2 regions of the Luteimonas sp. MC1572 genome follow, and region 2 is predicted to be linked to the other one. Evidence: predicted binding sites of a transcription regulator. Region 2 holds the regulator's gene; the other holds the start of a gene.

Region 1 (15,273 bases), 490 kb from region 2:
CACCAATCTAGTGCAAACCCGGCCGCCGGCGCGAGTGCCGCGCCGGCGGTGGATCCTTGCGGGCGAGTCTTACTTCGCCTTCGGCACCGAGGCTTCGGTGGTGATGCGGATCTGCACTTCGTCGCTGACCGCCGGCGCGTACAGGCCCAGGCCGAAGTCGGAGCGCTTGAAGGTGGCGGTGGCATCGAAGCCCGCGGTCGGCTGCTTGCTCATCGGATGGTCGGCCACCTTGTTGATGGTGGCGGCCAGCACGACCGGCTTGGTCACGCCCTTGATGGTCAGGTCACCGGTGATGGTGAGCTTGCCTTCGCCGGCGGACTCGACCTTGGTGCTCTTGAAGGTGGCTTCCGGGAAGTTGGCGACGTCGAACAGCTCGGCGCTGCGCAGGTGCTCGTCGAACTTGGCCACGTGCGAGGACATGCCGCTCATCGGCAGGGTCACTTCGACGCTGGACGCGGCGATGTTCTCGGCGTCATACACGATGGTGCCGTCGACGCTGCCGAAATGGGCGATCGGGTTGGAATAGCCGAAGTGGCTCCACTGCGCGATCACGTCGGTATGCGCCGGGTCCATCTTGTAGCTGAGCGGCGCGGCGAAAACGCTGGCGGTGGCCAGCGACAGCGCGCCGGCGAGGAGGATGCGGTTGAAGGTGCTGGTCATGTCTGTGTCTCCGGGGAATCTGGTTGGATGATGATCGAGTGCGATGACGGAAATGGGAACGCCGTGCGCTCCACGTCCGCTGCTGCAGCCGGGGGAGTCTATCGTTCTGACAAACTCTGTATACAGCCATGAAAGACATTAATCATCACAAATACAGAACAATAGACGTCGAGGCAGCCAGCAAGCAGGCAACCTCGGAATTCGGCCGATTGTTCTATTTTTATATGCATAAGTTTGTTTAATCGATATTTATCCTGATTTTGAAAGCAATCAGACTTCCTCCCAGCGCGGCGAACCGACCGACGCCCGACATTGGAGGCAACCCATGATCACCCTTCGCCCGGCCAAGGCCCGCGGCCACGCCAATCACGGCTGGCTCGATTCCTGGCACAGCTTCTCTTTTGCAGGCTACTCCGATCCCGAGCACGTCCACTGGGGCCCCCTGCGGGTCATCAACGAGGACCGCATCCAGGCCGGCCAGGGCTTCGGCACGCATTCGCACCAGGACATGGAGATCATCAGCTACGTCCTCGATGGCGCGCTGGCGCACAAGGACTCCATGGGCAACGACGGCACCATCGTGCCCGGCGAAGTGCAGCGGATGAGCGCCGGCACCGGCGTCGCCCACTCGGAGTACAACCACGAGCGCGAGCGGACCACGCACTTCCTGCAGATCTGGATCATTCCGTCGAAGCGCGGCATCGCGCCCGGCTACGAGCAGAAGGCGTTCCCCGATGTCGACAAGCGCGGCCGCCTGCGGCTGGTCGCCAGTCCGGACGGGCGCGACGGTTCAGTGACCCTGCATCAGGATGCGACGATGTCCGCAGGCCTGTTCGATGGCGACGAGTCGGCGATGCAGGAGATCGCCCCGGGACGGCTGGCGTACGTGCACGTGGTGCGCGGCGCGGTGACGGTCAATGGCCATGCGCTCGAGGCCGGCGATGCGCTGCTGTACGCCGACGAGCCGCGGGTCGAGATCGCGCACGGCACCGGCGCCGAGGTCCTCGTGTTCGACCTGCCGCGCATCCAATGACATCGCCGCGGCGCAACCCGCGCCGCGGCCCGCACTTTCTTCCGGAGATCGACATGCGTTCCAGCCACCTGCTCCTCCCGCTCGCGCTTGCCGCGACCCTCGCCATCGCCGCGCCCGCGTCCGCCGCCGACTACGTCCAGGCCGCCGGCTCGGCGCTGACGTTCGCCAGCGAATACGACGGCGAAACCTTCACCGGGCAGTTTCCGGGCTTCACCACCACGCTCAGCTTCGACCCGGCCGCGCCTGCCGCCGCGAAGCTCGACGTGCTGATCCCGCTGGCGGGCGCGGTCACCGGCAACGCCGACCGCGACTCCACGCTCGCCAGCAAGGACTTCTTCGACATCGCCAGCTTCGCGCAGGCCCGCTACACCGCGAGCGGCTTCCGCAGCCTCGGCGGCAACCGCTACGCCGCCGATGGCACGCTCAGCCTGCACGGCGTCAGCAAGCCGGTGACGCTCACCTTTACCTGGACACCGGGCGCGCAGCCGCTGCTGGCGGGCAATGCGGTCGTCAAGCGCCTGGCGTTCGGCGTGGGCGGCGGCGACTGGGCCGACACCGCCACCATCCCGGACGAGGTCGCGATCTCGACCCGCATCCGCTTCACTGCAGCGAAGTAGGCTTCAGCAGGCCGGCACCGTCCGGCCGGGTCAGTGCGTGCAGGATGCGGTGGTCCTCGGCATCCAGCACGTTGCCGGCATCGCCGCGGAAGCGCATGCGGAACGCGCGGATCGTCGCCTCCGGTGCATCCAGCGGATAGCCGAGCAGGCGCAGCGCCTGCAGGGCGTCGAAGCCTTCGGGCGCCGGTGGCGCATCGTCGGCCGGCCAGATGCCGAAGCCGGCCTCGGCCAGCCGCCGCCACGGGAAGCGCGTACCGGGATCGATCTTGCGCGACGGCGCCAGGTCGGAATGGCCGATCACCTGGCTGCGCGGGATGCGCAGCCGGGTGGTGAGGTCGTCGAGCAGGCGCAGCAGTGCATCGACCTGCGCGCCGCTGAAGTCCTCGACACCGTCGTTGTCGATCTCGATGCCGATCGAGGCCGAGTTGAGGTCGGTGATGGTGCCCCAGCTGCCGCCGCCGGCGTGCCAGGCGCGCTGGCTGTCGGCGACCAGCTGGTAGATCGCGCCGTCGTCGCCCACCAGGTAATGCGAACTCACCGGACCACCGCTGTTGTGCGTGCGCAGCGTGTGCAGGCTCTGCTCGACCGACTGCTGCTCGGTGTAGTGCAGCACGATGATCACCGGGCGGCGCGCATCGTGGTTGGGCGACGGCACCCAGGTCGCCATCGGGTTGCGTGGTGCCTGGTGGGCGCAGCCGGCGAGCAGTGCGAGGCAAAGGACTGCCGCAAGAGGTTTGATGTTCTTCATGGGGCAATCGAACCCGTGATCGCGATGCAATGCAACCGTGCGGGGCCCCTGTGGTGGCCGGGAGGCCTTCGCGGCTCATGTCCCCCGGATCCGCCTGCGGCGGATGCCTCCTCCTTGACTTCCCCGCTAAGGCCTCCCGGCCACTTCGGGGCTCCGCGCAGCCCGCGGGTAACGAAAAGCATCCGCCAGATTGCGGGCTGTGGCCATTGCTCCTCACACCACCGCGCGCTGCGGCGTACCGGGTGCCAATGCCCTTGAGGGCGAAGTCAAGGAGGAGGCGCTGGCCGCAAGGCCAGCGCCGGGGGACATGAGCCCTCAAGGGCATTGGCACCCGGCACCCGCACTCGACGCCCCCATCGTCAGATCGCGTAGTACATCTGGTACTCGAGCGGATGGGTCGCGGCGCGGAACGCGGTGACTTCCTTCATCTTCAGCGCGATGTAGGCGTCGATGAAATCGTCGCTCATCACCCCGCCGGCCTTGAGGAACTCGCGGTCGGCGTCGAGCGCTTCCAGCGCCTGATCGAGCGAATGGCAGACGGTCGGGATGCCCTTGGCTTCTTCCGGCGGCAGGTCGTAGAGATCCTTGTCGCTCGGGCCACCCGGGTCGATCTGGTTCTTGATGCCGTCGAGGCCGGCCATCATCAGCGCGGTGAAGATCAGGTAGCCGGAATTCATCGGATCCGGGAAGCGGAACTCGATGCGGCGCGCCTTCGGGTTGGACACAAACGGGATGCGGCAGCTCGCCGAACGGTTGGACGCCGAGTAGGCCAGCATCACCGGCGCCTCGAAGCCCGGCACCAGGCGCTTGTAGCTGTTGGTGCTGGAGTTGGCGAACGCGTTGATGGCGCGCGCGTGCTTGAACACGCCGCCGATGTACCACAGCGCGGTCTGGCTCAGGCCGCCGTAGCCGTCGCCGGAGAACAGGTTCACGCCGCCCTTGGCCAGCGACTGGTGCACGTGCATGCCGCTGCCGTTGTCGCCGACCAGCGGCTTGGGCATGAAGGTGGCGGTCTTGCCGTTGCGGTGCGCCACGTTCTTGACGATGTACTTCATGGTCAGCAGTTCGTCGGCCTTCTGCACCAGCGAGCTGAACTTGGTGCCGATCTCGCACTGGCCGGCGTTGGCGACTTCATGGTGGTGCACTTCCACTTCGATGCCGACGGCTTCGAGCGTCTTGCACATCTCGGCGCGGATGTCGTGCAGCGAGTCGAGCGGCGCGACCGGGAAATAGCCGCCCTTCACGCCCGGGCGGTAGCCGGTGTTGCCGCCCTCGTACTCGCGGCCCGAGTTCCACGCGGCCTCTTCCGAATCGACGTGGAAGAAGGTGTGGCCCATGTCGTTGGCGTAGCGCACCGAGTCGAAGATGAAAAACTCGGGCTCGGGGCCAAAGAACGCCTGTTCGGCGATGCCACTGGACTTGAGGTAGGCCTCGGCGCGGCGCGCGATGCCGCGCGGGTCGCGGTTGTAGGCCTGCATGGTGGTCGGGTCGAGCACGTCACAGGTGATCACCAGCGTCGGATCGGCGGTGAACGGATCGAGGAACGCGCTGTTGCCGTCGGGCAGCAGCACCATGTCGGACTGGTGGATGCCGCGCCAGCCACCAATGCTGGAACCGTCGAACATCTTGCCGTCCTCGAACAGCGCCGGCTCGACGATCGAGGTCGGGAAGGTCACGTGGTGCTGGACGCCACGCATGTCGGTGAAACGCAGGTCGACGAATTCGACCTTGTGGTCCTTGATCAGCTTTTCGACGTGTTCGAGGGACATGGCGGGCTCCTGGGGCATTGGGATGGGTCGCGGGCGACCCTGACCGGTTGATCGACGCAAGCCGCGTGCCAACCCGCAAGCAATTGAATTTTATGGGATTCCAGCCAAGGCTGGTGACACATTGCACCAAGACAGATCGATAAACACGGCTTCGTGCACCTGATTGGTGCGTAACGCTTCCGCTATGCTGCCGCCGCGCCGCGCATTGTGTCCGCGCGCCCTGCCACCCATTCACGGAATTCCGCGCCGATGACCGATCCGCTGGCCGCCCTGCTGCTGGGCATCCTTGAAGGCCTCACCGAATTCCTGCCGATTTCGAGCACCGGGCACCTGCTGATCGCCCAGTACTGGCTGGGCGCGCGCTCGGACTTCTTCAACATCGTCATCCAGGCCGGCGCGATCCTGGCGATCACGCTGGTGTTCCGCGAGCGCATCTGGGCCCTGGCCACCGGCCTTGGCGAGGCCCGCCACCGCGACTACGCGCTGAAGCTCGCCACCGCGTTCCTGGTCACCGCGATCGTCGGCCTGCCGGTGCGCCTGCTGGGCTGGGAGCTGCCCGAGACCGTGACCCCGATCGCCTGGGCGCTGGTGCTCGGCGGCGTGTGGATGCTGGTCGCGGAACGCATGGCCGAACGCCGCCCCGAGAGCATCGACGTGACCTGGACCGTGGCCATCCTGGTGGGCCTGGCGCAGGTGGTCGCGGGCGTGTTCCCCGGCACCTCGCGCTCGGCGGCGGCGATCTTCATCGCCATGCTGTTCGGGCTCAACCGGCGCCCGGCGGCGGCCGAGTTCGTGTTCCTGGTCGGCATCCCGACCATGTTCGCGGCCAGCGCCTACACGTTCCTGGAACTCGTGCAGGACGGCGCGGTCGGCGGCGAGAACTGGGCCGACGTCGGCATCGCCTTCGCGGCCGCCACGGTGACCGGATTCCTGGTGGTGAAGTGGCTGCTCGGCTATATCGAGCACCACCGGTTCACCGGCTTCGCGGTGTACCGCATCCTGCTGGGCGCGGCCCTGCTGCTGTGGCTGCCCAGCGGGGACTGAGGGCCGCGGCGCGACCCCACACCGCGCGCCTGCGCGTTGAACACCGACCCACGTCCATGGAGCACGCCATGAAGCCACTGCTGATCCTTGTCCTGCCGCTGGCGCTCGCCGCCTGCACCCGCGCGCCCCAGGATGCGCCCCCGCCCGCCGCGCCCGTAACCGTCGGCAACGCCGCGACGCCCGCGCCCGGCCAGGCCGACGCACTCGCGGCCCATCACTGGCACCTCGACGCCGCGACCAGCGCAGACGGCGACCGCATCGCGGCGCTGTTCGCCAATCCCGACAAGCCGCTGCAGCTCGACTTCGCCGACGGCCGGATCGCGATCGGCAACACCTGCAACCGCATGGGCGGCGAGGCCACGTTCGATGGCGTCCACCTCACGGTCGGGCAGCTGGTCAGCACGCAGATGGCCTGTGCCGACGCCGCCCTGATGGCGATGGAGCGCGAGGCGGGCACGCGCCTGGCGGGCGGTCACGCGGTGACCCTGGTCGCCGGTGATCCGCCGCGCCTGGAACTGGTCAACGCCGCCGGCGACACGCTGGTCTTCATCGGCGCCGCCACGGCACGGACCCGTTTCGGCGTGGCGCCGGAGCGCGTGTTCCTCGAGGTCGCCGCCGAGCGGGTCGACTGCCACCACCCGGTGATGCCGGACTATCGCTGCCTGCAGGTCCGCGAGCTGCAGTACGACGGCGCGGGCCTGCGCACGGGCGCCGGCGACTGGGGCCCGCTGTACCAGGAGATCGAGGGCTACGACCACCAGCCGGGCACCCGCAACGTGCTGCGCCTGGACCGCTACCCGCGCAAGGACGTGCCCGCGGATGCGTCGGCGGTCGCGTACGTGCTGGACATGGTGGTGGAGTCGGAGCAGGCGTCGGCCGACTGAGGCCGCCCCGCGCGCCGCGGCATCAGGCCGCGGCGTGCAGGCTGTAGCTGCCCCAGGTGGCGGCTTCGGCCAGCACGTGGCCCTGCATGGCGCGCAGCGCATCGCCGCCGGTGTAGCGGTCTTCGACCGGCAGGCGCGCCACGTCGAGCGCGAACACGCGGAAGAAGTAGCGGTGCTCGCGCAGGTCGTTGGCCGGCGGGTACGGGCCGTCGTAGCCGAAGTAGTCACCGGCCATGTCGGCGTTGCCCGCGAACCAGCCGGTGTAGTCGTTGAGCCCCTGGCGCGCACCCGCGGGACCGGCCGGCGCGCGCTTGCCGCGGGCATCCACGCCGCCACTGCAGCTGCCGGCGGCGATGGCCTGCACTTCGGCCGGGATGTCGACCATCACCCAGTGGATGAAGTCGCCACGCGCGTGCTCCACCGGGATCTCGACACCGTCCGCCCCGACCAGCGACGCGTCGGTGGGCACGTCGGTGTCGATGCACAGCAGCGCGAAGGATCGCGTGCCCGCCGGCGCGTCGCGCCACGACAGCTGCGGATTGCGGTTGCCGCCGAAGCCGCCCGGCGCGCCGAGCGCGAATTCCGCCGGGATGGCCTGGCCGTGCGCGAAGCTTGTGCTGTCGATGTGCATGGAATCCTCCGGATCAGTCGAGCGGATAGCCGAGCCGCTGCGCAACCGGATGCAGGTGCGCGAACGCGTCGGCCAACAGGTCGGAATACGCGCGCCATGTCCCGGCGGCCAGGCGCCGCCCACCGAAGAAATGCGCCGGCGGCGGCGGCAGGGTGATGTCCAGCGCCGCGCCGAGCTGCGCCGCGACCGCGACCGGGTCTTCGACGATGTCGTCGAGGCGCAGCAGGCGATGGGGCACCACGTCCTGCTCGTGCAGGGTGGCGATCTGCCCAAGCGCCTGCGCGAGCCATTCCGCGGCCTCGTCGGGCGACGTGACGCGGAAGTGCGTGGGGGCACCGAACGCCAGCCAGTCGAGCAGCATGTCGCGCGGGTCGCGAAGCGGCACCAGCAGCCGCGCCTCGGGCAGCGCGCTGCGCATCACGGCGGCGTAGGCGTTGTCCCAGATCGGCAGCCAGTCGATGACCGCGCCGTCGATGCGGCGCGACGGCAGCGCCGAACGCCAGCTCGCCACGACCTTGTCGGCGGAGAGCTCGCCGGACGCGACCGCCGCGATCGCGGGCAGGTTCTGGAACACGTCGTCCGGCGGGGTGAAGCTGAAGCGGTCGTCGCGGAAGTCCGGCACCACGGCCGCCAGCAGTTGCGCGAGGCGCTCGACAAGCGAGCCCGGCGCACCGAACAGGAAGGTGATGGCCGGGGCATCGGCTCGCGGCGCCGCTTGTTCCGGCCACGCGGCGGGCGGCGCGGAGTGCGCGTGCAGCGGCACACGCTCCGCCGCCGACTCGGCGTGGAGTTCGGTCCATTGCGCCAGCGCGCCCGCGCTGTCGCCGGCGCGGTGGCGCGCGAGCGCCTGCCGGGCACGCAGCATGCGGCTGTCCGCGCCGGGTGCCAGCGCGGCGATCGCCGCATCCAGGCGCTCGATGGCCCCGGTCGGCGCGGTATCGAGCATCACCTCGATCAGGCTCATCTCGGCGCCCGGATGGCCGGGCTGGCGCGCAAGGATTTCCCGCGCCAAGGCTTCGACCTGATTGACACGGCGCGCGGCCACATGGCCCAGCATCTCGGCTTCCATCGCGGCAATCGAACCCGGGCGAAGCTGGCGCCAGCGCGCGACGAGTGCGTCGGCTCCCGGGCCGCCCGGCTCGAAGGCAAGGCGTGCACGCCACAGCGCGTCGCTGGCCGGCGATGTCGCGAGCAGTGCATCCAGTGTTTGCCGCGCATCCTCCACTTCGCCGCTGCGCCGCCAGGCCGCGGTGATCGCAGCCAGGGTGGCGGGATCCCCGGGCATGGCCGCGAGCGCCACGCGCAGGTGCGGCAATGCCAGCTCGACCCGGCCGGCGGCCAGTTCGATCTCGCCGGCAAGGCGCCGCAGCCCGGGCGTGGCGGTCGCCGGATCGGCAAGCAGCGGCGCGAGCTCCGCGGCGGCATCGTCCAGCCGGCCCTGGCGAAGCGCGATCTGGGCGAGCAACGGGCGCATGCGCTGGGCGGCGGGCGATGTCGCGATCAGGTTGCGGAACGCCTGCTCGGCGAACGCCAGGTGTCCTTCGGCGAGGTAAGCGAAGCCGAGGGCGTGGTTGACCAGCACGTCGTCGGGGACGCGCCGCGCGGCCGAAGACAGCAGCGCCAGCGCTTCCTTGCTGTTGCCCCTGCGCAGCTGCAGCGTGCCCTGCACCGCCATCAGCGTGGGATGGTCCGGCGCCACGCGCGCGGCAAGTTGCACCAGACGCTCGGCCTCGTCGAGGTCGTTGCGGGCGATCGCCAGCTGGGCCTGGATGATGTAGGCCGAAAACTTGTTGGGATCGAGCCCGATGGTGGTCTCGAGCGCCGCCCGCGCGGCATCCAGGTCGCGACCGCCGAGCAGCAGCCCGGCATGGTAGAGGTGCAGGCTGGCGTCGTCCGGCGCCAGCGCCAGCGCGCGTTCGATCGCCTCGCGCGCGCCTGCGACGTCTCCTGCGGCGCGCAGGGCCAGGGCCAGCATGCGCTGCGCCTGGGGATCGTCGGGCGTGGCCGCGACCAGGTCACGGGCCTGCACGAGCGCGGCGTCGTTGTCGCCACGCCCCAGCGCGTCGAGTATCTCTTGCTGCATGGTGGATCCGTCGGCTGCGGGCGCAGGCGCCCGAAAGCGGCGATTGTAGCCCGCCCTCAATCCCGGGCCGCGAGACGCGCGGCCACCCAGCGCTCGGCATAACCGTCCAGGCGCGGGCCTTCCAGGAAGCCGCAGTGCCCGCCCCAGCGCGCGATCTCGAGCCGCGTGTCCGGCGCCAGGCTGGCCTGGCGGAAACCCGCGACCGGGATCACCGGGTCATCCGCGCTGGTCAGGATCTCCGCCGGCACCTGCAGCGCCGCCAGCCTGTCGCCGGCGATCGAGTAGCGGTCGAAGTAGGCATCGAGGCTGCCGAAATCGGTATGCCGCAGCACCAGCCACTCGGTGAGCGCGCGCATGCGCAGCCGCAGGGTGTCGCGGTCGAAGCCGACGCGGTCCGGGAAGAGTTCGCGCTTGCGCGCCAGCGAGCTGCGCCACCGGTTCTCGAAGTGGCGCATGTACAGCGGGAAGCCGCGCTCCATCGCCAGCATGGTGTCGGCCGGGTCGAGCACCGGGCAGACCGCGGCCACGGCATCGAGGCGCAGCCCGGCGGCAGGCGCGCGCAGCGCCAGGCGCAGGGCGAAGTTGCCACCCAGCGAGAAGCCTGCCGCCACCATGCGCGGCCGCGGCAGGCGTCGCGCCACGTCGGTGGCGGCGTGCACCACCTCGTCGATGCGCGCGGAATGGAAGATGTCGGGATTCAGGTGATGGGTATCGCCGTGGTCGCGGAAGTTGAGCCGCAGCACGTCGTAGCCGCGCGCCAGGAAATGCGCGGCGGTCAGGCAGATGTAGCTCGACTCGGCACTGCCCTCCCAGCCATGCAGCAGCAGCGCCATGCCGCGTGGCTCGACCCCGGGCATGCGGGTGTGCAGGCCAAGCAGGCGCACGCCGTCGCCGCCGTCGATGATCATGCTGTCGGTCTGCGCGCCGGTGGCGCCCAGCGCCACCAGGCCGCGGCGGCGGCGCATCGGGCTGGATCCCAGCACCGACTGCACGTGCGCGTTGCGCAACCAGCGCGGCGGTGTGTAGTCGCTGGCGAACGGGCCGTTCACGTCCCGCGCATGGCGTCGTCGATGCGGTCGCGCGCGATGCGGGCGATGCGCGCGCGGCCTTCGGCATCCCCCGGTGCGATCGGCTCGAGGAAGATCACGTCGGCATCCCGCGCCGGCTCACCCAGCAGGCGCAGCAGGTTCTGCATCATGTTTTCGCGCGGCGCGAACGCGACCGCGTGCTGCGCGCTGCCGCCCGCGCCGTAGCGCAGCGCGACCGGCTGCACCGGCACGCCGGCCTCGACCGCCGCGAGGAAGATGCGCGCATGGAACGGGCCGACCTCGTGGCCATCACGCGTACGGCCTTCCGGAAACACGCCGACGGAGTGCCCGCCGCGCAGCCGCGCCAGCATCGCGTCCAGCACGCCGCCGAGCGACTCCTGGCTGCCGCGCTCGTGGAAGATGGTCTCGCCCTGCTTCGCCAGCCAGCCGATCAGCGGCCAGCCGGCGATCTCGCGCTTGGCCACGAAGCCCATCATCCGCTGGCTGTGCAGCGCGCTGATGTCGATCCAGCTGACATGGTTGGCGACGAACATCGTGGCGCCTGGCGACGGCGTGCCGATCCCCCGCAGGCGGAAGCCGAACACGCGCATCAGGCCGGCCTGCCAGGCACGGATCACGCGGTGGCCGAGGGGCTCGCCGCCGACGTCGATGCGCGCAAGCGGCAGGCAGACCACCAACATGGTCAGCGGCAGGAGGACCAGCATGTGGCCGAGGAACAGCGGCGTGCGCACGGCAAGGCGACAGCCGCGCAGCAGGCGGCCACCGGCGGGCGCGGTGTGGACGATGGGGGAACGCATGCGCGCAAGATACCGGATGGCCACAGGCGCGGGTAGCGGCGCCGCGAAGCCTTCAGCTCGCTGCCACCACCGCCAGGGTGAGGCGCGACACGCAGGCCAGGCGGCCACGCGGATCCTCGATGCGTATCTCCCACACCTGGGTGCTGCGACCGATGTGCAGCGGCCGCGCCGTGCCGGTCACCAGGCCCGCACGCACGCCGCGCAGGTGGTTGGCGTTGATCTCGATGCCGACGCAGACTTCGCCCTCGCCGACACAGAGGTTGCCGGCGCTGCTGCCGAGGGTTTCCGCGAGCAGCACCGACGCGCCGCCGTGCAGGAGCCCGTAGGGCTGCAGCGTGCGCGCATCGACCGGCATCGTCGCCACCAGATGGTCGCTGCCGATCTCAGTGAAGACGATGCCCAGCGTCTCGATCGCCGTGCCGCTGGACAGTGCATTGAGCGTGGCGAGGTCCGCCGTGCGCCGGAACACCGTGGCCGGTGCGTCCGCCGCGGGGGCCTGGCTCATCGCAGCTTGAACAGGCTGGGGCGCCAGGTGCGCACGTAGCTGCTCTGGCTGCGATAGCCGCTGCTCGCGCCGTAACCGACGCCGAAATCGCGCTCCCGGCGCGCATGCATGCGTTCCACGAGCTCGTCGCGACGGCCTACGAGCCAGTCGGCGCGGCCCACGGCCGAAGGCTCGATGCCGCGCTTGTGCGCCTGGTGCTCGCGGAAATCGCAGAAGTCGTCGTAGGCGTCGAGCTCGTGCTGCAGCTCGCGGACGCTGAGTTCGATCATGATCGCGTCGTCGAGGAAGCCGAGCACCTCGATGTGGTCGGGGATCACGTCCCTGGGGTCGGCGAAGTACACCAGCACCGACATCACCCGCTGGCGGTCCTCATCGCCGAGCGCCCAGCCCTCGTCGCGGACCATCGCGATCATGTCGTCGAGCCGCAGCAGGCGCTCGCGGACGAAATCGGGCACGTGCACGCCCTGCGACGTCGAAAGCAGCGTGGCGGCCGCTGCCACGACCGCTTCCGGGGCCATGTGCGCGGCGGCGGCGCGCGCGGCGTCCATGGCCTTGGTGAAGTGCGCGAGATCGCGGTCGTTGAGCTCGATGGTCAGCGAAATGGACATGGCGGATCCCAGGCGGCGAACAGGGTGATCGCAGCCTAGGGCCGCAGGCGCGCCAGCGTCAATCGCGGTTCAGGCACAGCGGAAGCGCGGCGTGCCCTGGCTGGCCAGGTAGCGGCGGGCGGACGCGTAGCCGCTGCTGTTGCCGTAGCCGACGCCGAACTCGCGGGCACGGTCACGGGTGGGGAGGCGGGTACCGGCCAGGCGCTGGACCTGCTGGCTGCGGTCGACGACGTGGTGGGACTGGGTCTGGGTCTGGACGTTCATGGCGCGCTCCGGTGTGGTTGTGATTCGGTGTGTTGGTAGACTACAACACCTAGCGCAGCCTGCAATAGGCCGGAAGTCACTTCGCCACGGCGACCGACGAACGGTCAGAGGATGGGCGCGAGCCCCGCGCCGAAGGCGGTGAAGATCCGCGTCATCAGCGTCTTCAGGCCCATCTGCACCCCCGGGAAGTCCCCCACCGGGTCATAGCACTCGCGGAACCGCGGGTCGCTGGGCGGGATCGGCTGCGGGCAGGCCGGACTCGGCCGGAACTCGTAGCTGGTGGCGTAGCGGATCGGCCACAGGTCGAACACCGGCAGGGCCTCGGACACCTTGCCCAGCGAATAGTCCAGCCCGGAGAACACCGGCGGCTTGTCGCGCGGGGCGATGGTCCAGGCGTTGGCCGGGAGCATGTCGCGGCGGATGCTGGCCGCCAGGGTGCGCGCGAACGCCGGCTCCTCGATCACCACCGCGCTCTCGGTGTTGTAGGTATCGCCGCGCGGGTCGAAGTTGTGCGTGCCCACCACGCCGATGCGTTCGTCGATCACCAGCGACTTGGCGTGCAGGCCGAAGCGCACGCCGCCGCGTTCCAGCGGCACCGGCTCGTGGGCGGAGAATCCGGACCAGCGCAACGCCGAGTATTCGCGCGCCAGCGGCCGCGTCGCGCGCCCCCCGCCCCCCTGGCTGCCGTCGACGCCGGCCGCCCGGCCGCGGCGGCCGCCGACCACCGCGTTGCCGTTCGCGTCCCACGCGATGTCGACCGTGCCGGTGGCCTCGACATCGATCGGCGCATCCTGCGGAAACGGCTTGAACTCGTGGATCTCGAAGCCGAACTCGCGCAGGAAGCGGCGCTTGTATTTGTACGACAGCGCATAGGTGATGAACGCATCGGTCGCCGCCAGGCTGTTGGTCGACACCACCACCCGCGGCGGCGCATCGCGCAGGCGCAGCTCGCGGAACTGGGCCTGCGCTGGCGGCGAAAGCACGAGGTACGGCGTCTGCAGCAGCACTTCCTCCTTGGCGCCGTCGATCAGCTCGCGCAGGCCACGGGTGGACGGCGCCACGCCCTCGTAGTTGCGCCGGTGCTTCTGGGGCGGGTCGGCGATGAACCCGACCCCGGCCACCGGCAGCGCATACGCGGCGAGCTCTGCGACCAGGCCCTGGTCATCGGCATCGCGGGAAATGCGCTGCACGCGGTCGGGGAGGTCGAACGGTGCGTGCGGAAGCGACGGCACGCCGCCACGCAGCAGCGCGCGGCCGACGTCGGACAGTCCCGGCAGGGTGCGCGTCAGCCGCGCCACCCAGTACTGCTCGAAGTTGGCGGCCATGTCGGCGACCACCGGCCCGGCCACGAACAGGTCGCGGTCGCGGAAGTTGTAGACCGGATCCCAGTCGTAATAGCTGTTCTGGTAATTGCGGCCGCCGGTGATGCCGACCATGCCGTCCACCAGCAGCAGCTTGCTGTGCATGCGCTGGTTGAGGCGCCGCCAGCAGCAGGCCGCGGCCAGCACGTACTGCGGATAGCTGATGCGTGCGCGCCCCAGCACCGGGTTGTAGATGCGCATCTCGAAGTTGGCGTGCGCGCCGGCGAGCGCGGCCAGCGTCTCCACCCGGCGCAGCGCCGACAGCTGGTCCACCAGCACGCGCACGCGCACGCCGCGGCGCGCGGCGGCCAGCATCTCGTCCAGGAACAGGTGCCCGGCATCGTCCTCGTCGAAGATGTAGGTCTGCACGTCCAGCGTGCGCTGCGCCGAGCGGATCAGGCTCAGGCGCGCGAGCAGCGCATCCTGGCCGTAGTCGAGGATCAGTGCATGGTGGCGCGGCGCATCCGGCGTGCTGGCCGCGACAGCCTGCGTGCCGAGCTCGCGCAGCGCGGAGGTCGTGGCACAGGCGTCGTCGGCCATGCAGTCCACGACCACCGGCTGCGCCTCGACGGCAATGCGCGTCGCGGCATCCCGCTGCTCCTGCGACAGCGTCGCGCAGGCGCCCGCCGCCAGCGCTCCCGCCAGGGCCAGCACGCGGATCAGCGGATTCACGCGTCGCCACCCCGGATGCGGATGCGCAGCTCGAACCGGACCTCGGGGGCGAGCGCGAAGTTCCAGCGGTCCATGCCGTAGTCGGCACGGTCGATGACCCCGGTGGCGACCACGTCGCAGTCGCGCCCCGGTCGCGGGCACTCGGCCGGCAGGACCGTGAACGTTTCCAGCCGCTGCACGTCGCGTATCACCAGGGTGCCCATCAATACGCCGCCATCGCGCAGCAGGATATCGTCGTAGGGTTCGGACACGAATGTCACGCGCGGGTATCGCTCGGCGTCGAAGAACCCGCTGCCGCGGGTCAGCCGCGTGTAGCGGACGTTGCCGATGATCCGGACATCGGCCGCGGACAGCCACAGCCGCACCTGGCGACGCCCGTCCTCCAGGACCTTGAACTCACCTTCGTATTCCGGAAAACGACCACGCAGCGTCTGCCCCCAGCGCGTGGTCAGGGTGAAGCCGATCTCGGATGCCGACCGATCGATGCGACCGGCATGCGACGGCGCCGCCAGCAGGACGGCGGCGGCGACAGCGATCCAGGCGCGTGC
Region 2 (15,273 bases):
GTCCTGGAACACGGCATTGGTGAACACCACCAGCAGGGCGACCACGCTGACCAGGATCGTCGCCGCCGACGCCCGCTCCCACAGCGGCGCGAGCCCGGTGAACGGCAGGCTCACCACGAACAGCACGGCGATGAAGGCCAGCAGCGGCAGCAGGCCGGTGAAGATCGCGAACAGCACCTGGCGCGCGACCTGCACCGCGCGCGCCTGGGTGCGGCCGATCAGCACGCCGAGCCCGGCCATGGCGCCGGTGGCGAGATAGACGAACGCGTCCTCGCGGAACAGCTCGCGGAAGAAGGTGATCTTGACCAGCGCGAACAGCGCCGCCCACAGGTAAAGCACCGCCCAGCAGATGGCGGTGAACAGCGCGGCCAGCGCCAGGGTCAGCGCGTTCTGCCAGGCGTGTTCGACCAGCGCCGGGTAGGCGGCGCGCCAGTGCCCGTCTGCCAGCCGGCACTGCAGCCAGGGCAGGATCACGAACAGGCCGATGGCCATCGACACGCCAAACGGCGCCAGCACCTCGGAGGCGCGGATACCGGGCCCGCCGGTGGCGTTCCAGGCCGCCCAGGCCGCGAGCGCGGCGACCACCACCGTGGTCGCGATCGCGTGCTGCCAGAACCGCGCGTCGCGCAGGCGCCGTACGCTCAGCGCCATCATCGTCGGCACCGAGAGGACCAGCGTGTACCAGCAGACGCGCCCGCCGAGGGCGTCGAACGGCCACCAGCCCGCGGCGTCGCCCTTCTGCGCCATGAACATCAGTCCGCCCTGCAGGACGGCCAGCAGCACGATGAACGCGCGTTCGTTCCTGGGCAGCGGGGTGTCCACGGTCATCGGCTTGCATCCTGCGGTCGTCGGTGCGGCGAGTATGCCTGCGCGGGTACAGGCGAGGTCGGCCGCCACTGGCTAGAATGGCGGCATGTCGATGTCCCCGCTCGCCAACCAGCTGCTGGTCGCGCTGCCCGCGCTTTCCGATCCGCATTTCGCGCGCAGCGTGGCGCTGGTGTGCCAGCACGATGCCCAGGGTGCGATGGGCATCGTGGTCAATCGGGTGTCCGATTACGCGCTCGGCGACGTGTTCTCGCAGATGGGCATCGCCTGCGCCGACGAGGCGCTGTGCGCGGTGCCGGTGCTCGCCGGCGGGCCGGTGCACCCGGAGCGCGGGTTCGTGGTGCATGACGGCGATCGTGGCTGGGATTCCAGCCTGGCGATCGCCGACGGCCTGTTCGTCACCACCTCGCGCGACGTGCTCGAGGCGATGGCCGTTGGCGAAGGCCCGGCGAACGTGACGATGGCGCTGGGCTGCGCGGGCTGGGGCGCCGGGCAGCTGGAGCACGAACTCACCGAGAACAGCTGGCTCACCGTGCCCGCCGACGCCGCGCTGCTGTTCGAAGAACCATTGGAATCGCGCTGGCAGGCCGCCGCCGCCCGCATCGGCGTCGACATGGCGCGCATGGCGGACTACTCCGGGCACGCCTGATGAGCACGATCCGCAGCGACGGCACGGTGCTCGGCTTCGATGTCGGCTCGCGCCGCATCGGGGTGGCCGTTGGCAGCGCGTTCGGCCACGGCGCACGCGCGCTGGAAGTGGTCGACGTGCACGGCGACGCGGTGGACTGGTCGGCGATCGACCGGATCAGGAAGGAGTGGGGCCCGGACGGCTGCGTGGTCGGTGATCCGCTGACCCTGGAGGGCGGCGACCAGCCGATCCGCGCACGCGCCCACGCGTTCGCGCACGCGCTGGCGGTGCGCTACGGGATCCCGGTGGTGCTGGTTGACGAGCGTTCGAGTTCGATCGAGGCCGCGCAGCGGTTCGCCCTCGACCGTGCAGAGGGCCGCCGTCGCCGGCGCGATGCCGCGGCGCTGGATGCGGTGGCGGCTGCGGTGATCATCGAACGCTGGCTGGCGGCGCCGCAGGATGCGGTGGCGGTGACGCCATGACCGCATCGCAGCAACCGGTCGCGCGGCCGCCCCTGCCCGTACAGACCCAAGACGACGGCCGGCTGCGCCACCTGTTGACCCTGGAAGGGCTGACGCGCCCGACGCTGGTGGCCCTGCTCGACCGCGCGCAGGCGTTCGTCGACGGCCAGGGCGCGGCGGACCCGCGCGCGCTCGCAGGCAGCGCCGTGTGCACGCTGTTCTTCGAGCCGTCCACGCGCACGCGGCTGTCGTTCCAGCGTGCCGCGCAGCGCCTGGCGGCCGACGTGCTGGATTTCGACGCGTCCACCTCGTCGACCAGCAAGGGCGAGACCGCACTCGACACGTTGCGCAACATCGAGGCGATGGGTGTGCGCGGCTTCATCGTGCGCCACCACGCCGACGGCGCTGCCGCTGCGCTTGCCGCCGCCGCGCAGCCCGGCACCGCTGTGGTCAACGCCGGCGACGGCCGTAGCGCGCATCCCACGCAAGGGCTGCTCGACATGCTGACCCTGCGCCAGGCCAAGGGCGCCGATTTCGCGCGGCTCAAGGTGGCGATCGTCGGCGACATCAGGCATTCGCGCGTCGCGCGCTCCGACCTGCATGCGCTGCGCACGCTCGGCATCGGCGAGATCCGCGCCTGCGGCCCACGCGCGCTGCTCCCGGATGACGACACGCTCGCCGGCTGCGTGGTCGGCGACGACCTCGACGCCGCGCTCGACGGCGTGGACGCGGTGATGATGCTGCGCCTGCAGCGCGAGCGCATGGTCGAAGGCCTGGTGCCGTCGCTCGAGGCCTACCACCGCGACTTCGGGCTGACCACGGCACGCCTGCTGCGCGCCGCTCCAGATGCAGTGGTCCTGCACCCCGGGCCGATGAACCGCGGCGTGGAGATCGACGACGCGGTCGCCGACGGCGCGCAGTCGCTGATCCTGCGCCAGGTCGGCAATGGCGTGGCGATCCGCATGGCCGTGCTGGAAGCGCTGCTCGCCTGAGCGGTGCCGCGCCTCAGCGCAGCAGGATCACCGTCGCCAGGCCGAGGAAGCTGAAGAAGCCCATCACGTCGGTGACGGCGGTGACGACCACGCCGCCGGCGACGGCCGGATCGATGTTGGCGCGCTTCATGGCCAGCGGGACCAGCACGCCGGCCAGCGCCGCGGCGCAGAAATTGATGACCAGCGCGACGGCGATCACCACGCCGAGCAACCAGTCGTGGAACCACGCGAACGCCACCAGGCCCACGAACGAGCCGATGAGCAGCCCGTTGATCAGCGCCACGCGCAGCTCCTTCCACAGCAACACGCGCGCGTTGCTCGCGCCCACCTGGCCGAGCGCCAGGCCGCGCACGATCAGCGTCAGCACCTGCATGGCGGCGTTGCCGCCAATGCCGGCCACGATCGGCATCAGCACCGCCAACGCCACGATCCGCTCGATGGTGCCTTCGAAGCGGCCGATCACCCAGGCGGCGAGGAACGCCGTGGCGAGGTTGACCGTGAGCCACACGATGCGCCCGCGCACCGCGCGTCGCACCGGCGAGAACAGGTCCTCGTCCTCGTCCAGGCCGGCGGCGCCGAGCGCCTGGTGCTCGGCCTGGTCGCGGATGATGTCGACCACGTCGTCGATGGTGATGCGGCCAAGCAGCACGTTGCCCTCGTCGACCACCGGCGCCGAGACCCAGTCATGGTCGGAGAACTGGCGCGCCACCGATTCGGCGGATTCGTCGACGTGGATCGCCGTCAACGCATCATCGATCAGGCGGTTGATCGGGCTCGCAGGCTCATGGGTCACGAGGTCCTGCAGCGCCACCCAGCCGATCAGCTGGTGGCGGCGGTTGACCACGTACAGGTGGTCGGTGTGCTCGGGCAGCTCGCCGCGCAGGCGCAGGAAGCGCAGCACCACGTCCACCGTGGTGTCGGCGCGCACCGTCACCACGTCCGGGTTCATCAGGCGGCCGGCGGTGTCCTCGGGATAGGACAGCACCTGTTCGAGGCGCTCGCGGTTCTCCCGGTCCATCGACTTGAGGACTTCCTCGATGACCGTGCCGGGCAGGTCGCCCACCAGGTCGGCGAGGTCGTCGATGTCGAGGTCCTCGACCGCGGCCACGATTTCATCGGTGTCCATGTCGGCGAGCAGGCTTTCGCGCACTTCGTCGCCGACGTGGACCAGCACTTCACCGTCGTCTTCGGGATCGACCAGGCCCCAGACCACCATGCGGCGGCCCGGAGGCAGGGATTCGAGGAGGTTGCCGATCTCGGCCGGCGCCAGCGTGTTGACCAGCCGCCGCACCGGGCCCAGGCGGCCGCTGTCGATGGCGTCCGACAGCAGGCGCAGCTGGCGCGCGGTCTTGTCGTGGCGGACGGCTTCGGCCATGGCGGGCTTCCGGGGAGCGTCGCGCGACGGAGTGCGCGACAGGGTCAGGCGTTCATGCGCGCATTATCGCCCGCATGGCGGGCCTTGCCCACCGCCGTGTGCGTGCGTTATCCGCGCGTGCGTCGCAGGCGTCCGGCGGCGCGCCGGGCGAGACCGGCCAGCCGCCCGACAGCGGACTGGTCCAGCCTAGCCTGCAACGCCTCGAGTTCCCGGTACAGGCGCAGGTTGTGCTGGTCGCGTCGCGCGAGGAGTTCATGCAGTGCGGTGACGTCGTCCGCGTGCAGCACATGCCCGGGCTGCAGGTGTGCCGGCAGCGGCCGGTCCACGTAGACCGTCGAGTGGCGCGGCGCGGTCTCATCGGCAGGGCGCTCGCGGGTATAGAAATACAGCGCCACGGATTTCCGTGACAGAGCGGCCCGCTCGGCAGGCAGGTGGATTTCAGAAAAGCCATGCCAGCTGTGCTCCGTGGTCTCGAAGATCACGCAGCGGTTGAACAGCGGCAGTACCGACACGACCTCGTCGCGTGCCGGATCGCGCGGATCGCGATGCAGCTCGAGCGCGCCACCCCAGCCCGCCTCCCACTCGTGGTTGAGGTACACGATGAGGTTGAGCCGACGGTGCCAGCCGGTGCCGGGGTGGTGGTTGAAGTCGATATGGACGTCGAGGCTCTGGCCATCGCGGTTGTCGTGGCTGCCGCCACCGAAGTAATCGCGGTCATACAGCAGGTCCGGGATGCCGGTCATGCGACCGACCAGGCCGAGGAATCCGGCGGACTGCACGCAGTCGTCGAGCGCGCGCCAGGCGTCGCCCAGGCCGCGGATGCGCTCGACCACGGACTTTCCACCCGCGGTGCCATGCTCGTTGAGGTGGTTGCCCCGTTCGAAGGCGGGAAAGTCGCGCAGCAGCGCATTGGCGAACGCGGCATCGAAGAAGCCGTCGATGACGCAGTGCGCGAACGGTCGTGCGGCGGTGAACCGCGCGCGCACCGCATCCGCCGCTTCGGCCACGGCCGGTGCCACGATCGCAGGTGGTACCGCGCCGTCGCTCACATGCCGCCTTCGCACTGCCTGAGCCACCGGACGATGCCGGCGCGGTCGCGCGCGCGCAGCAACGCCGGCGCGCGTCGCTGCAGGTCGCCCAGGTCATGCGCGCGCACCGCGCGGCGGACTTCGAGCAGGGTGCCCGGATGCAGGCTGAACTCCTCGAGCCCGAGCGCGAGCAGCAGCGGGGTGAATATCGCATCGCCGGCCATCTCGCCGCACACCGCTACCGGCGTGTCGTGCGCGCGCGCGGTGGCGATCACGGCCTGCAGCAGCTGCAGCACCGCGGGATGCAGCGGGCTGTGCAGCGCGTCGAGCGCGTCGTTGCCACGATCGGCGGCCAGCAGGTACTGCACCAGGTCGTTGGTGCCGATGGAGATGAAGTCGAGCTTGTCGATCAGCGACGGCAGCGCCAATGCCGCAGCCGGGACCTCGATCATCGCGCCGAGCGCGATGCCGTCGGCCACCACGTGGCCTTCGCGGCGCAGGCGCAGGGTGGCCTGGCGTACCGCGCGCCGCACCGCGATGACCTCCTCGCGACAGGTCACCATCGGCACGAGGATGCGCAGCGGGCCGTAGGCGGACGCGCGCAGGATCGCGCGCAGCTGCGTCTCCATCACCTCGGGCCGGCGCAGCGCCAGGCGCACGCCGCGCACGCCCATGGCCGGGTTGGGCTCGTTGACCAGCGCCAGTCCGCTGCGGTCGGCCTTGTCGGCGCCGACATCGAGCGTGCGGATGGTGACCATGCGCCCTGTCATGCCGAGTACGAGGTCGCGGTAGGCGAGGAACTGCTCGTCCTCGTCGGGGAGTTCGTTGCGCTGCAGGAACAGGAACTCGGTGCGGTACAGGCCCACGCCGGCCGCGCCGAGCGCATGCGCCTCGGCCACGTCCTCGCGCGATTCGGCGTTGGCGAACAGGCGCACGTCCATGCCGTCGCGGGTGCGCGTGGGCTCGCGGCGCAGGCGGTGCAGCTGGCGCCGCTCGCGCTTGCCCTCGCGCACGCGTGCGCGATGGGCGAGCAGGTCGTCGCCATCCGGGTCCACGATGACCTGGCCGGTGGTGCCGTCGATGAGCAGCACGTCGCCGTCGTTCACCTGGCCAAGTGCATGCGCCGCGCCCACCACCAGCGGCAGGTGCAGGCTGCGGGCGAGGATGGCGCTGTGCGACAGCGTGCTGCCACCCGAGGTGACGATGCCGAGCACGCCCTGCGACTGCAGGCGCGCGACTTCCGACGGCGCGAGCGTGTCGCTGACCAGGATCTCGCCGGCCACGCCCTCGACGGTGGCATCGTGCTGGTGCAGCACGGCGTGCACACGGCGGATGACGTGGTCGATGTCCTCGATGCGGCTGCGGAAGTAGGGGTCGTCCATCCCCTCGAACACCGCGGCCAGGCGGTCGCGCTGCAGGCGCAAGGCATAGTCGGCGCCGTACAGTCCCTTGGCGATCAGGTCGTCGAGGCCCTGCAGGAGCTCGGGGTCGTCGAGCAGCAGCGCGTGCAGGTCGAGGAACTCGCCGACTTCCTGGGCCAGCGCGCCGTGCAGGCGCGAGCGCATCATGCGCAGCTCCTCGCGCACCGCGTCGAGCGCCTGGTGCAGGCGCGCGAGCTCGCCGGGCACGTCGGCCAGGCGGATGTGTTCTTCGGCGACTTCCAGCGCGTGCGGCTGGCGGACCCGGGCGCGGCCGAGGGCGTTGCCCCTGGATGCACCGTGCCCGGGCAACTCCCTGCGCATCAGCTGTCCTCGTCGAAACGCCGCTCGAACAGGGCGGCGACATCATCTGCCGCCGCTTCCTCGTCAACGCCGTCGGTGCGCAGCACCACGGTGGTGCCGGGGCCGGCTGCGAGCAGCATCACGCCCATGATGCTCTTCGCGTTGACCTCGCGCCCCTTGGCGGTGAGGGTGACGTTGCAGCCGTAGCCCGACAGCGCCTGCACCAGCTTGGCGGTGGCACGGGCGTGCAGCCCCAGCTTGTTGGCGACCAGGAGTTCGCGCTCGATCATGGCTGCCTTGCCTCATGCGTCATCGTGGACCACTCCATTGCGCGCGCCGGCGGCGGCCACCGCGGGCAGGTCGTCGAGCGCGAGCTCGGGATAGTTGAGCACGCGCAGCAGCATCGGCAGGCTCAGCGCGGACACACGGCGCACGGGCGTGCCCAGGCGCGCCAGGCGCGCGGCGATGTTGCTGGGCGTGGCGCCGTAGACATCGGTCAGCACCAGCACGCCGTCGCCGCCGTCGGCCCGGCGCAGCGCCGCACTCGCCTGCGGCAGCAACACGTCCGGATCGGCCTCGAACGGCACCTCGAACGCCTCGACGCGCAACGGCAGGGTGCGCAAGAGGGTGGTCGCCACCGCGGCGAGCGCGGTACCGATGCCTTCGTGGGTGACCAGGAGTATGCCGACAGCCATCGGCACAAATTAACAGAGGCGGATGACCGTCAGGAAGCGCCGGCGGGCCGATAGCTCGCCGGACGACTCAATCCAGCTCGCGGTGGTGGGTGGCGACCTCGTGCCAGCCCTGCGCCCGGGCGTGCGCGGCCATCGCCTCGGCCAGGTAGACCGAGCGGTGGCGGCCGCCGGTGCATCCGAACGCGATGGTGACGTAGCTGCGCGTCGACGAGCGCATGCGCGGCAGCCAGATGTCGAGGAAATCGGAGACGTGCTTGCGGTACTCCAACACGTCAGGCTGCGCCTCCAGGTACTCGCGCACGCCGCCGTCGCGCCCGGACAGCGGGCGCAGGCGCGCGTCCCAGTGCGGGTTGGGCAGGGCGCGCGCGTCGAACACGAAGTCCGCGTCCGGCGGAACGCCGTGGCGGTAGGCGAAGGATTCGAACAGCAGCGACAGCGACGAATCCATGGCCAGCCCGAGCTCGGTCAGCACGCGCCGGCGCAGCTGGTGCACGTTGAGTTCGCTGGTGTCGATGATCACGTCGGCCTGCGTGCGCAGCGGCTTCAGGACCTGGCGCTCGAGCGAGATGGCGTCGTTCAGCGCCAGCCCCAGGCGGGTCAACGGATGGCGGCGGCGGGTGTCGGAGTAGCGCTTGAGCAACACCTCGTTTCGGGTATCGAAGAACACCAGGCGCGGGTCGAGGCCCATCGCCCCGACCGCCGACAGCCACTCGGGGAGATTGGCGAGGTCGCCGCGGCTGCGCACGTCGATGCCCACCGCAAGCTTCTGCGAGGCGCGTTCAGGATGGGTGGCGCTGCGCACGAAATCCGGCAGCAGTTCGGCCGGAAGGTTGTCGACGCAGTAGAAGTCGATGTCCTCGAAGGTATTCAGCGCGACGGTCTTGCCGCTGCCCGACATGCCGCTGACGATCAGCAGCGAGTGGCCGGCATCGTTCATGACGAGCCCTCGAGGAACCTGGAATGGCGTGCGAGGAATGCCACCGCCGGGTCGGCACCCTTGGCACGCAGCATGTGCGTGCGGGTCGCCGCTTCGGTCAGCACCGCGAGGTTGCGGCCGGGCATTACCGGCAGGGTGATCATCGGTACGTCCAGGTCGAGCACGCGGCGGAAACCGAGGTCGCCGGTGAGGCGCACCATGCCACTGGCGTCCTGCGCCTCGGCGGCGGCGTCCGGACGCGCCAGGTGCACGACCAGGCGCAGGTACTTGTTCCGCTTGACCGCGGTGTCGCCGAACATCTCGCGGATGTTAAGCACGCCCAGGCCGCGCAGTTCGAGCAGGTCCTGGAGGAGTTCGGGGCAGGTGCCGTCGAGCACATCGGGCGCGATCTGGGCGAACTGCGGGGCGTCGTCGGCGACCAGGCGGTGCCCGCGGGTGACCAGCTCGAGCGCCAGCTCGCTCTTGCCGGTGCCGGACTCGCCGGTGATCAGCACGCCGACCGAATAGATTTCCATGAATACGCCATGCAGCGTCACCTGCGGCGCGAGGGCGCCGGCGAGGTGGTACTGCAGCATGTTGAGCAGTTCGTGGCCGCGACGCGGCGAGGACCACAGCGGCGTGCCCGATTCCTCGGCCATCTTGCGCAGGTCTTCGGGGCAGGACTGGTCCTTGCTCACCACCAGCGCCAGCGGTCGGTACTGCAGGATCCGCTCGAGCGTCTCCCAGCGCGCCCGCGAGTCAAGGCCGTCGAGCCAGGCGAGCTCCTCCGAGCCCAGGATCTGCACCTTGTTGGGGTAGATGATGTTGAGATAGCCGGCGAGCGACGGGCGCCGCGCGACGGTGTCGACCGTCTCCAGCTGTCGGGCCGCGCCCCCCTGGCCTGCCAGCCAGCGCAGGCCGAGGCGTTCGCGCAGCTGCTCGAACAGCTCCCGCGCGGTGATCGCGGCATTCATGCGCTGCCGCTCCCGGGCGCTGCGGCGTCGCGCAGCAATACGCTGCGCAGGGCGGGCAGGTCGGGCGCGGCGCGCAGCGCGTCGCGGAATTCGGCGTCGGCAAAGCGCGCGGCGAGTTCGGACAAGGTGTCCAGGTGCTGCTGCGCGCTGCCGACCGGTACGCCCATGGCGAACACCAGGTCGACCGGTGCGCCATCCAGCGCGCCGAAGTCCACGGCGGGCGACAGTTTCAGGAACGCCGCGCTGGCGGCGTGGGCACCGCTGCGGCAGTGCGGGATGGCCACCCCGTGGCCGATCGCGGTGCTGCCGACCGCCTCGCGTTCACGCAGGCCTGCGGCCAGCGCCGCGCGGGACCCGGGGTCGGCGTCGCAGAGCAGGCGCGCGGCGGCGTCGAGCACCTGGTCGCGGCTGCCGGGCGCGGCCAGCAGCACGATGCGCTCCGCGGCCAGCAGGTCGGTGTAAGGCATGCCCCCCGGGTCCTTCCTGTCTCGGCGTCAGCCGGCTTCTTCGCGCAGCGGGTTGCCGCCACGGCGGTGCTGGTCGATGAGCTTTTTCTTCTCCTTGACGAGCATGCGGTCGAGCTTGTCGGCCAGGAGATCGATCGCCGCGTACATGTCGACCGCGCGGGCGTCGGCGTGGAGCATCTTGCCGGACACCGAGACGGTGACCTCGGCGAGGTGGTCGGGCTTGTCGATGCTGAGCTGGGTGCGCATCTCCAGCGGCGGATCGTAGAGTCTCGACAGCCTCCCGAGCTTGGTCTCGACGTAGTCGCGCAGGGCAGGTGTGACATCCATCTGCTGGCCATGGGTCTCGATACGCATCGGCAACCTCCTCGTTCGGTGGGAACCCAGCATCGCGCAAGTCGATGGCGCGGTGGTCATGGACAGGTTAACCCACGGCCGGAGGGCCGGAAAGGTTGCATCGCGGTTCAGGCGATACGCACGCGCTCGTGCGAAGAGGCGATGTGGAGCGCCTCGCGGTACTTGGCCACGGTGCGCCGGGCCACAGGCACGCCGCTGGCCTTCAGGCTTGCCGCCAGGCGCGCGTCGGACAGCGGTTTGCGCGGGTCCTCGGCTTCCACCAGCCGGCGGATCATGTCCTGGATGGCGGTGCTGGACGCTTCGCCTCCGGAGCCGGTGTCGATGCCGGATGCGAAGAACGCCCGCAGCGGCAAGGTGCCGCGCGGCGTGTGCACGTATTTGCGCGATACCGCGCGCGAGACCGTCGACTCGTGCATGCCGATCTGCGCCGCCACTTCGCGCAGGGTGAGCGGACGCAGCGCCTGGGCGCCGAACTCGAGGAAGCCGGACTGCTCGCGCACCAGACAGCGCACCACCTTGAGCAGGGTTTCGCCGCGCGCCTCGATGTTCTTCAGCAGCCAGCGCGCCTCCTGCAGGCGGCCGCGCAGGTAGCCGGCATCGGCGCCGGCGGCGTGCTGCAGCATCTGCTCGTAGCCGCGGTGGATGGTGAGCCGCGAGTGGCTGCCACCGGCCAGCACCACGCGCCACATGCCGTTGCGGCGCACGATGCTGCAGTCGGGTACCACGTAGGTGTCCTGCGGCATGCCGCCCACCTGTGCGCCCGGGCGCGGGTCGAGGCTGCGGATGAGGTGCAGGACGGTTTCGGCGTCCGCCGCGTCGCACCCCAATGCATCTGCCAGCCCGGACACGCCGAGCCGCGGGAGGCGGTCGATCAGCGTGGACACGACACGGCGCGCGCCGTCCAGGCCTGGCGTGTCGGCGGGCAGGACGGCCAGCTGCAGCAGCAGGCATTCGCCGAGGTCGCGCGCGCCCACGCCGGTGGGATCCAGGCGCTGGACCTTGCCCAGCACGCAGGCGACCTCGGCTTCGCTGCACTCGATCTCGGGTGCCAGGCCCTGCGCGATCGCGGCCAGCGGCTCGCGCAGGTAGCCGTCATCGTCGATGGCATCGACGATCGCTTCGCCGACCGCGACTTCGCGCGGCGACAGGTGGCTCAGGTTGAGTTGCCAGGACAGGTGGTCGCGCAGCGTTTCCGACTGGGCGATGCGCTCGGACGCGTCGCCGTCGCCATCGCCGTCATCGTTGCCGCCGCTGCCGCCGCTCCCGGACCACGCGCCGTCGCCATCGTCCTGCCAGGAGTCGTCGCCGCGGTCGTCATCGCGCGCGGCTTCGGTGTCGTTGCCAGGGGAGTCGTGGTGCTGCTCGCCGCCATCGCTATCGCCATCGCCGGTCGCGGCGGGCTCTTCCCAGTCGAGCAGCGGATTGCTTTCGACAGCCGCGTTGATCTCGGCTTCGAGCTCGGGCGTCGCCAACTGCAGCAGGTGCAACGCCTGGCGGAGCTGGGGCGTGAGCACCAGCTGTTGTCCCAACGATGTCTGCAGGCGAGGCTTCACGGCGTCCCCGGTTCATGGCGGGCGACGCGCGACGGCTACAGGCGGAACGCATCCCCCAGATAGACCCGGCGCACGTCGGGATTTGCCAGCAGCGCGTCCGGAGCCCCCTGCGCGAGCACGCCACCATCACTGAGGATATACGCGCGGTCGCAAATGCCCAAGGTCTCGCGGACGTTGTGGTCGGTGATGAGCACGCCGATGCCGCGGTTCTTGAGGTGGCGCACGATGCGCTGGATCTCGCCGACCGAGATCGGATCGACGCCGGCGAACGGTTCGTCGAGCAGCATCAGCCGGGGCTTGGCGGCCAGCGCCCGCGCGATCTCGACGCGGCGGCGCTCGCCGCCCGACAGGCTGGCGCCGGTCTGGCCGGCAACGTGGCCCACCTGCAGTTCGTCCATCAGCTTCGCCAGCTCGGCCTCGCGGCCCTGGCGGTCGAGGTCGTCGCGCAGCTCGAGCACCAGCATGATGTTGTCGGCGACGCTCAACTTGCGGAACACCGACGGTTCCTGCGGCAGGTAGCCGACGCCGAGGCGCGCGCGCCGGTGCATCGGCTCACCGGTGATGTCGCGGCCGTCGAGGACGATGCGTCCGGCGTCGGCCGGCACCAGGCCGACGATCATGTAGAAGCAGGTGGTCTTGCCGGCGCCGTTCGGCCCGAGCAGGCCGACGACTTCGCCGGCGTCGAGGGTCAGGCCGAACTCGCGCACGACCTCGCGCTGGCCGTAGCGCTTGCGCAGGCCCTCGGCGACCAGCATCAGCCGCCGCCCGGCGCGGGTTGCGCAGCCTTGGGCAGGATGCGCGTGCGGATCTGGCCGCCGGTCGCGCTGCCCGCGCCCTGCACATGGCCGGTGCGCATGTTGTAGGTGATGCGCGCGCCGCTCATCGTGCCGCGCCCGGGCTGCACGAGTTCGACGTTGCCGGTGAAGACCACGGTCTCGGTGCGCAGGTCGTAGTCGACGTTCTGGGCGCTGGCGTCGATCGCGCCACCGCTGTCGAGTTGCTGCTTGAGCCGCACCGGCCCACCGGTGAGGATGACCTTCTGGATGTCGTCGCCGCCGCGGCGCACGTCGGCCTTGCTGGCGCGGATGTCGAGCGTGCCCTGGACGATGCGCACGTTGCCGGTGAACACGCAGGGGCCGCCGGTATCTTCGACCGAGCAGTCCATGCTGCTGGAATCGATGTCCATCGGCTGGTTGCGGTCGGTGGATTTCGCCCAAGCGGAGCCCGCGCACGCGAAGGCGAGGACCGTCAGGAGGCTAGCGGCGCGTGGGGACATAGCGGGTCTTTACCTTGGAGGTGAGCTGGAAGCGCTTCCCGGCCAGGTCGGCTTCCATACCGGTGCCGCGCATTGTAGTGCCGGGCTGGCTGACGGTCACGGCAACGTTGGAGCGGGCCCGGCGCGTGCCCGGGAAGACATCGAGTTCTTCGGTTTCCAGGCGCATGTCGCGCGCGCCGGCCGGGTCGGTGACCGCCACCACGTCGCCGCGCAGGCGCATTTCCTCGCTGTCGGCGCTGATCCAGCCGGTGCGCGCGCGCAGGTCCCAGTACAGGCCGTCGCGTTCGGGCAGCAGGAACACCGGCGACTCGAGCGCCATGGTCTCGTCGCGCGGGTCGCGCTTGAGCGAGGGCGCGCGCAGCGTGAAGGCCTCCTTGCCGGCGTTGTCGAGCGAGACCAGTTCGAAATCCTGCAGCACATAGTCGGGACGGTGGCTGGCGACGGACGTGGGTGCGTCGCCGGCGCGCTGGCGCCAGGCGGACCAGCCACTCAGCAGCGCGGCCACCAGCAGCACCAGGGTGACGGGCGTGCGCCAGGTCATTGCGGCATGTCGCCGGCAGCGCCACCGCCGGCACCGATCGCGGAAAGCACCAGGTCGCAGAACTCGCGCGCCGCACCTTCGCCGCCGCGCCGCATGGCCTGCCAGTGGACATGGCCGAGGATGGACGGATGGGCGTTGCCCGGCGCCGCCGCGAAGCCGACCGCGGCCAGCACCTCGAGGTCGGTCAGGTCGTCGCCCATGAACGCCACCTGGTCCGCAGCCAGGCCCAGCCGCTCGCGCATCGATTCGATGCAGGCGCGCTTGTCCTTCACGCCCACATGGACGTCGACGCCGAGGTCGCGCGCGCGGTGTTCCGCGGCGCGGCTGTCGCGCGCGGTGACGAACGCGACCGCGATGCCGGCGCGGCGCAGCAGCGACAGGCCCATGCCATCGTGCACGTGGAAGGCCTTGGTCTCGCGGCCGTCGTCGCCGATGTACAGGCGGCCATCGGTCAGGGTGCCGTCCACGTCGAAGCACGCCAGGCGCACACGTGCGGCGCGTGCGAGCACTTCGGTGGACACAGGGGCGGGGGACGCGGGAGGCATGGGCGCCGGATCAGACCACGCGCGCGCGCAACAGGTCGTGAATATTCAAGGCGCCAACCACTCGGCCTTCGCGGTCGACCACCATGAGTCCGCTGATCTTGTGGGTCTCCATCAATCGCGCCGCTTCGACCGCGAGCGCGTCGGCATCGATGGTCACCGGCGAACGCGTCATGACTTCGGCGATGCGCGTGCCGTGCACGTCGATGCCGGGAGCGGCGAGCGTGCGGCGCAGGTCGCCGTCGGTGTACAGGCCCAGCAGGCGGCCGTCGTCGTCGACCACCGCGCTCATGCCCAGGCGCTTGCGGCTCATCTCTACCAGCACGTCGCCGAGGGTGGCGTCGCCGTGCACGCGCGGCACGTCGTCGCCGGCATGCATCACATCGGCGATATGCAGCAGCAGGCGCCGTCCGAGCGCTCCGGCCGGGTGCGAGCGTGCGAAGTCGTCCGCGGTGAAACCGCGCGCCTCGAGCAGGGCGACCGCCAGCGCGTCACCCATCGCCAGCGAAGCGGTGGTGCTCGCGGTCGGCGCCAGGTGCAGCGGGCAGGCCTCGTCCGGCACGCTGACGTCGAGGTGCACGTTGGCGGCCAGCGCCAAGGTGGACTGCGGGCGCCCGGTCATGCACACCAGTGCGTTGCCCTGGCGCTTCAGGACCGGCAGCAGCATCAACACTTCGTCGGACTCGCCGGAGTAGGACAGGGCGAGCAGCACGTCGACATCGGTGACCATGCCCAAGTCCCCGTGGCCGGCCTCGCCCGGGTGCAGGAAGAAGGCAGGCGTACCGGTGGAGGCGAGGGTGGCGGCGATCTTGCGCGCGATGTGGCCGGACTTGCCCATGCCGGTGCAGACCACGCGGCCGCGGCAGGCAAGCAGCAGCGCGCAGGCGCGCGAGAACTCGCCGTCGATGCGCGCGGCGACCGCCGC

The links. The regulator sigma-54, encoded in region 2, starts transcription at its own class of promoters, with help from an activator protein. The targets are predictions, from matches to a motif close to TGGCACGNGCNTTGC.
Region 1: glnA (type I glutamate--ammonia ligase) is a predicted target of sigma-54. The motif match lies at 4,884-4,898, and genes of this name have one in related genera.

Annotation. Positions count from the first base shown of each region.
Region 1 is NZ_CP067112.1:163,023-178,295, reverse strand. It holds gene JGR64_RS00775 (YceI family protein) at 70-660, opposite strand; gene JGR64_RS00770 (pirin family protein) at 986-1,693, shown strand; gene JGR64_RS00765 (YceI family protein) at 1,747-2,310, shown strand; gene JGR64_RS00760 (N-acetylmuramoyl-L-alanine amidase) at 2,294-3,058, opposite strand; gene glnA (type I glutamate--ammonia ligase) at 3,418-4,827, opposite strand; gene JGR64_RS00750 (undecaprenyl-diphosphate phosphatase) at 5,077-5,871, shown strand; gene JGR64_RS00745 (META and DUF4377 domain-containing protein) at 5,940-6,755, shown strand; gene JGR64_RS00740 (YbhB/YbcL family Raf kinase inhibitor-like protein) at 6,778-7,386, opposite strand; gene JGR64_RS00735 (tetratricopeptide repeat protein) at 7,400-9,469, opposite strand; gene JGR64_RS00730 (alpha/beta fold hydrolase) at 9,526-10,518, opposite strand; gene JGR64_RS00725 (lysophospholipid acyltransferase family protein) at 10,515-11,222, opposite strand; gene JGR64_RS00720 (hotdog fold thioesterase) at 11,368-11,820, opposite strand; gene JGR64_RS00715 (YkvA family protein) at 11,817-12,428, opposite strand; gene JGR64_RS00710 (hypothetical protein) at 12,498-12,692, opposite strand; gene JGR64_RS00705 (phospholipase D family protein) at 12,797-14,725, opposite strand; gene JGR64_RS00700 (YceI family protein) at 14,722-15,273, opposite strand, start outside.
Region 2 is NZ_CP067112.1:654,575-669,847, forward strand. It holds gene JGR64_RS02975 (DUF4153 domain-containing protein) at 1-828, opposite strand, end outside; gene JGR64_RS02980 (YqgE/AlgH family protein) at 914-1,474, shown strand; gene ruvX (Holliday junction resolvase RuvX) at 1,474-1,935, shown strand; gene JGR64_RS02990 (aspartate carbamoyltransferase catalytic subunit) at 1,932-2,906, shown strand; gene mgtE (magnesium transporter) at 2,920-4,281, opposite strand; gene JGR64_RS03000 (2OG-Fe(II) oxygenase) at 4,389-5,330, opposite strand; gene ptsP (phosphoenolpyruvate--protein phosphotransferase) at 5,327-7,051, opposite strand; gene JGR64_RS03010 (HPr family phosphocarrier protein) at 7,051-7,320, opposite strand; gene JGR64_RS03015 (PTS sugar transporter subunit IIA) at 7,333-7,725, opposite strand; gene rapZ (RNase adapter RapZ) at 7,793-8,662, opposite strand; gene hprK (HPr(Ser) kinase/phosphatase) at 8,659-9,615, opposite strand; gene JGR64_RS03030 (PTS sugar transporter subunit IIA) at 9,612-10,082, opposite strand; gene raiA (ribosome-associated translation inhibitor RaiA) at 10,110-10,436, opposite strand; gene JGR64_RS03040 (RNA polymerase factor sigma-54) at 10,544-11,989, opposite strand; gene lptB (LPS export ABC transporter ATP-binding protein) at 12,025-12,744, opposite strand; gene lptA (lipopolysaccharide transport periplasmic protein LptA) at 12,744-13,265, opposite strand; gene lptC (LPS export ABC transporter periplasmic protein LptC) at 13,246-13,806, opposite strand; gene JGR64_RS03060 (HAD-IIIA family hydrolase) at 13,803-14,351, opposite strand; gene JGR64_RS03065 (KpsF/GutQ family sugar-phosphate isomerase) at 14,362-15,273, opposite strand, start outside.